Regions from separate parts of the Rhizobium cerradonense genome, predicted to be linked through region 2. Evidence: predicted binding sites of a transcription regulator. Region 2 holds the regulator's gene; the other holds the start of a gene.
The links. The regulator PhoB, encoded in region 2, activates phosphate uptake and scavenging genes when phosphate is short. The targets are predictions, from matches to a motif close to TGTCATNNANCTGTCAT.

Region 1: the regulator PhoB is predicted to act here: its motif matches at 1,702-1,718, upstream of PH547_RS01235 (esterase-like activity of phytase family protein).

Annotation. Positions count from the first base shown of each region.
Region 1 covers NZ_JAQJCK010000001.1:237,129-240,250, reverse strand. Annotated here, with positions in the region: gene recG (ATP-dependent DNA helicase RecG) at 1-2, shown strand, start outside; gene PH547_RS01235 (esterase-like activity of phytase family protein) at 45-1,541, opposite strand; gene PH547_RS01230 (DUF502 domain-containing protein) at 1,771-2,475, opposite strand; gene glmS (glutamine--fructose-6-phosphate transaminase (isomerizing)) at 2,652-3,122, opposite strand, start outside.
Region 2 covers NZ_JAQJCK010000007.1:119,335-122,456, reverse strand. Annotated here, with positions in the region: gene phoU (phosphate signaling complex protein PhoU) at 11-724, shown strand; gene phoB (phosphate regulon transcriptional regulator PhoB) at 757-1,440, shown strand; gene PH547_RS17300 (GcrA family cell cycle regulator) at 1,540-2,064, opposite strand; gene PH547_RS17295 (aspartate aminotransferase family protein) at 2,490-3,122, shown strand, end outside.

The sequences.
Region 1 (3,122 bases), on a different contig from region 2:
AGACGGATGGACGCGGCAATCGCGTCCATCCAAATCGCAGGCCGTTACTTGGCCGACAGGCCGGGGATCGTCACCTGGAACACCTGGAACATGGTGTCGACATCGCCTCCGCCATCGCCCTTATAGGCCGCGCCAACCTGGAAACCGTCCTGGGTGAGGAAGTCGTTGTCATTGGCGACAAACAGGAAATAGTCATCCGGCAGCTTCGGATCCTGGACGCTGACGAGCGACATGGCCTCCCACTTTTCGGAGAGGTTGTTGCGATCGTTCGGCGCGCCATTGTGGAGACCGAAACGAGCCAGATCGGCGCTATCGTTGATATCGATGAACTGGCTGACCGCAGCCGGCTTTACCGACGGATCGAGAACGCCCTTGGGAGCGAGCGCCGTGTCGGCATCGAATTTGCTGCCGGCAATATCCGTGGCCGCCGAGACATCGACGATGTTGATGCTGCGGTAAAGCGACTTATCGCCCTTCACACCGTAACCATTGCCGCTATCGCGAGCGAGCATCAGGAAGTTTGTCGGCGACAGGGCCACGATTTCGCTCTGGGCAGCGACGAGCGTCTTGCCCTTGTCGTCCTTAAAGACCGGCAGCGGCACGACATATTCATGCACGAGCTTCAGATGCGCCAGATCAGCGGCATCGTAGATCAGCGCGCGGGTGTTCTGTCGGGTCGAGCTGGAATCGCCGCCATCCTGGCGGGTTGCCGACTGCAGCACGGCAATCAGGAACTTACCGTCCGGGGTCATCGACATGCCCTCGAGGCCCTGGTTGTTCTGGCGGCCGCTCGTCGGATCCTTCGGATCGGGAGCCGTTTCGCCCGGACCCGGATTGTTGGAAGCGAAGTTCACCGCGCCATTGCGCATCGGCAGCAGTGCAGCCGGCGGCTGGGTGGCAGACATCATTAGGCCCGTAGCGGAGAAGCGGTAGATATAGGGGCCATATTCATCGCTGATGAACATCGTGCCGTCGGACAGACGGGCGATGGCCTCGTTGTCGAGCGAGATCTTGCCGTTCGGCGCTTGAGGCAGCAGCGGCATGCTGCCTTCCGGATGGCGAGTGCCGTTAGCAGGGTCGAGACCGGTCGTATCGGCGCCCTTGTTGTCGGTGAGCAGTATGGTGTCGGCAAGCTTGGCGACGACGCCAGACTGTTCCTTGCCGGCCGGCGGTGTTGCGCCCGGAGCAACCGGCGTCAACTGGATATCGACGGTGTTGAGGCGCGGACGATAGTCGGTAGTGCCGACAGCATTATAGCCACGATCCGGCAGCAGCCACAGCGAACCCTTGTAGGAACCATCGGCATTGCGCACCCAGCTCTTGGTGTCGATGGACATGCCCGAACCGGAGCCGAAGGTCTCGCCGAACTTGTCGCGCTGATTGGCCGGGATGCGCCCGACGGCGACGCGGCCCTTGTTGACCAGCGTGACATTGCCGACGGTAACGGAATTATCGGCGAGGGCTGCGGCCGGCGCAGCAAAAACGAAAGTGGCGAGCGCTACGGAGAGCAGCGGCAAAGTCATTGAATGCACATTTTTCACGGCAATATCCTCCTGATGAAAAAGCCCTTTTGGCTGGAACGGCATTCACCTCCAGACCCGGCCTGAAGCCGCGTCGAACGATACGTCCGGCACTGAGCCCAGACATTCGACAATGAGATGCGCCCGATTGCCTTTCCGGCAGACGGTCTAAGACGGCAACATGATAAGGACATGACAACTCGCCCCAAACGCGTGGGCGATAGAGGGGGAGATCAGGAAATGGCTGGCTCTAAGACAAAGTCTTTGCGGGAACAGGCGCCGGCGGAGGCAGTTCCTTGCCGATCAGCTTTTCCCGATATTCCGGTGAGACCAATCCGCCGGAGATCAGCAGTTTGGCGCCGTCTTCCGGGCTCATGTCGAGAATGGTGATCTTTTCACGCGGAACGAAAACCAGAAAACCGGCTGTCGGCACCGGCGTCGGCGGTAGGAAAACGGCCACCATGTCATGCCCCATAGCGTTAAACTTGGAGGCGATTTCACCCTTGGCATCGGTCGAGATGAACACCATCGACCAGAGGCCGGGGCTCGGATATTCGATTAGGCCAACCTTCTTGAAAGACGTGCCCTGCTCTTTCAGCACGGTTTCGAAAATCTGCTTCACGCTCTTATAGATGGTTCGCACCAGCGGCACACGATGAACGATCGATTCGCCGAAACGGACGATGCTTTGGCCAATGAGGTTTTTGGCGAGGAAACCGACGATCGTGATGAAGATCATCGCGATCACCAAGCCGGTGCCAGGAACCGCGAAGTTCAGATAGCTTTCGGGATCATAGCGGGCCGGAATATAGGGCCTGACCCAGCTATCGGCCCAGTGGACCACAGACCAAGTGAGCCAGAGCGTAATGGCGATCGGCGCGCAGATAATCAGGCCCGCCAGGAAATTATTTCTGATCCGCGTTGCCACAGACACTTTGATGGGTTTTTCCGTCATTCGCCGTTCGAAAACTCCGTTCCGTCGCCACCGCTAACCGGCAAATTCCCCCACCATCTCCTCCGTAAAACGTGCCAGAAATCGGCGCGTCGCACAACCCGGCAGTCATGTCATCAATGGGAATCGGCGCCCCATTCACGACGACGTTATTTTAGGAAAAGAGCGGGGAATACGGCCTATTCTACCGTCACCGACTTGGCGAGATTGCGCGGCTGATCGACGTCCGTGCCCATAAAGACTGCCGTGTGATAGGCGAGCAGTTGGATCGGCAGCGAGAAGATGATCGGTGCGATGATTTCATCGACAACCGGCAGGGTGATCGTCGCCATTGTCGGCAAGGTGGAAGCCGCAGCCCCTGCCTCGTCGGTGATGAAGATGATGCGGCCGCCGCGGGCCGCCACCTCCTGCATGTTGGAGACGGTCTTGTCGAAGAAGCGGTCATAGGGCGCAATGACGATAACAGGCATGTTCTCGTCGATCAACGCGATCGGACCGTGCTTCAGCTCGCCGGCAGCATAGCCTTCGGCGTGGATGTAGGAGATTTCCTTGAGCTTCAGCGCGCCTTCCATGGCGAGCGGGAAGCTGGTGCCGCGTCCGAGATAAAGCACGTCGTTGAACTTTGAGATCTCACGGGCAAGGCTTTCCAT
Region 2 (3,122 bases):
GGATAAAAAAATGGTCTCAACACACATTCTCTCCGCTTACGACGAAGACCTGAAGTTCCTGACGCGCCGCATTTCCGAAATGGGCGGCCTGGCGGAGCAGATGGTCAGCGACAGCGTCCGCGCCCTGGTAAACGGCGATGCCAGCCTTGCGCAGAAGGTCATCTCCGATGACGTCATTCTCGACCACGCCGAGCGCGAAGTCGGCGACAAGGCGATCGTCACCATCGCCCGCCGTCAGCCGATGGCTGCGGACCTGCGTGAAATCATGGGCTCCATCCGCATCGCCGCCGATCTGGAGCGCGTCGGCGATCTCGGCAAGAACACCGCAAAGCGCGTCATCGCCGTGCAGGGCACCGGCGTTCCGCGTCGTCTCGCCCGCGGCATCGAACACCTCTCCGAACTGGCGCTCGTCCAGCTCAAGGAAGTGCTCGACGTCTACTCGACCCGTTTACCTGACAAGGCCGTGTCGATCCGCGAACGCGACGAGGAAATCGACGCCATGTACACCTCGCTCTTCCGCGAGATGCTGACCTACATGATGGAGGATCCGCGCAACATCACCACCTGCACGCATCTTCTTTTCTGCGCCAAGAACATCGAGCGCATCGGCGACCATGCCACGAACATCGCCGAGACGATCTATTACATGGCGACCGGTGCCCAGCCCGAAGGCGAGCGCCCGAAGGACGATACCGCCAACACCGTCGGTTCGGTAACGGAATAAAGTAGACACCAAGAGAAGGAGACCAGAGGCGCATGGTTCCGAGAGTTGCTGTTGTAGAAGACGAGGAAGCGCTAAGCGTTCTGCTGCGCTATAACCTCGAGGCCGAGGGCTTCGAGGTCGACACTATCCTGAGAGGCGACGAAGCTGAGCTGCGCCTCCAGGAGCGCATCCCCGATCTTCTGATCCTCGATTGGATGCTCCCCGGCGTGTCCGGCATCGAGCTCTGCCGTCGGCTGCGCATGCGGCCGGAGACGGAGCGCCTGCCGATCATCATGCTCACCGCTCGCGGCGAGGAAAGCGAGCGCGTGCGCGGCCTTTCCACCGGCGCGGACGACTATGTCGTCAAGCCGTTCTCGACGCCGGAACTGATGGCCCGCGTCAAGGCGATGTTGCGCCGAGCCCGCCCGGAGGTCCTGTCCACGGTACTGCGCTGCGGCGATATCGAACTGGACCGCGAAACCCATCGCGTCCACCGAAAGAGCCGTGAAGTGCGGTTGGGGCCGACGGAATTCCGCCTTCTGGAATTCCTGATGTCGTCCCCCGGCCGCGTCTTCTCTCGGTCTCAGTTGCTCGACGGCGTGTGGGGGCATGATATCTATGTCGACGAACGCACCGTCGACGTGCATGTCGGCCGCCTGCGCAAGGCGCTGAATTTCTCCAACATGCAGGACGTCATCCGCACCGTTCGCGGCGCGGGTTATTCCATGGAGGCCTGATGGGGGAGGCCTGATCGGGGCAACCCGATTGGCCATCCAACATAGCGGCGGAAACAGAAAACGGGCCTTTCGGCCCGTTTTTCCTTTGTCTGGTGTGGTTCAGTGCGCGGCCCGGCGCCGGTCATGCACCGGCTGGTAAGCCAGCCGCTGATGGTAGGTGCAGTACGGCGAAGAGTCCGGGCTGTCATTGCCGCAGAAGTGAAAATCTTCCTTCAGCGGGTCGCCGACCGGCCACTTGCAGGTGCGCTCCGTGAGCTCCGTCAGGCCGAGGCGGCGCGAGATCGGAACGACCACATTGGCGGCCGGACGATATTCGACTTCGCTGACCGTATCGATCTCGACCTCTTCCTTGAGCATCGTCGCACCCTGCTGGCGGGTAACCGTGCGGGTTGCAACGCGCGAGGCGTAATTCGGCGCGCGTGGGGCCGAGGTATTGCGCTTCGGCGCTCGAGCTGTGGTTGCCGCACCACCGGCCTTCGCTCGGCCCGGCAGGCTCAAGCGATGCACTTTGCCGATGACGGCATTACGGCTGACACCACCGAGCTGTGCCGCGATCTGGCTGGCGCTCAAACCTTCGGACCACAGCTTTTTCAGCTTCTCGACGCGTTCGTCTGTCCAATTCATGCCCTGTCTCCGCTATCGCGTTTCTGATGGCAGAATCCCTCACCATTGCCTCGAATTGGGTCGAGGCGTGAAACGCTTTAAAATTGTGGTGACTAGTTCCGCCGCATGCAGTCTAGTAATTGGTTTTTAACCTAGTGTGAGGCTGACTCCGTGACAAGAGTCGCGGGAATCTTGAGGAATCGATTTCGAGGTTTTCCCCAACTTGCTATACGTGAGTGGCATTTATGCAATATAAGTTGTCGAAGACATGCCATCCATCGAGAGGTGCTCTGCCGCACCTGCTAAATCGCCAGTTTTGTTGACATCGCAGTGCAAAACATCAATAGTGCCCATGCCGCCGCAAGGCGGCATTTTTGATTTTTCCGGGCCCGTTTCATTCGAAGGAAACGATTGGCCCTAAAGGTTGTGATTGAGGAGAATGCGCCATGGCTGAAACCGCGCCGCTTTATGACACCTATATGCGTGCTCCGCTGCGGTTCGAGCGAGGCGAGGGCGTGTGGCTGATCACGGAGACCGGCGAGCGTTATCTCGATTTCGCCGCGGGCGTCGCGGTGAATTCGCTTGGCCACGCCCATCCACATCTGGTTGCAGAGCTGAAGTCGCAGGCCGACAAGGTCTGGCACCTGTCCAACCTCTATGAGGTGCCAGGCCAGGAGAAGTTGTCGAAGCGCCTGACGGAGGCCACCTTCGCCGATAAGGTATTCTTCACCAATTCCGGTGCGGAGGCGCTGGAATGCGCCATCAAGACGGCGCGTCGCTACCAGTTCTACAAGGGTCATCCGGAGAAATTCCATATCATCACCTTCGAAGGCGCCTTCCATGGCCGCACGATCGCGACGATCGCCGCTGGAGGCCAGGAAAAGTATCTCGAAGGTTTCGGCCCGAAGGCGCCCGGCTTCGACCAGGTGCCTTTCGGCGATCTCGACGCGGTGCGTGCCGCCATCACCGATGCGACGGCCGCGATCCTGATCGAGCCCGTGCAGGGCGAGGGCGGTATCCGCCCTGCGACCAACGAGTTCCTGCGCGGCCTGCGTCAGATTTGCGATGAGAATGGCCTG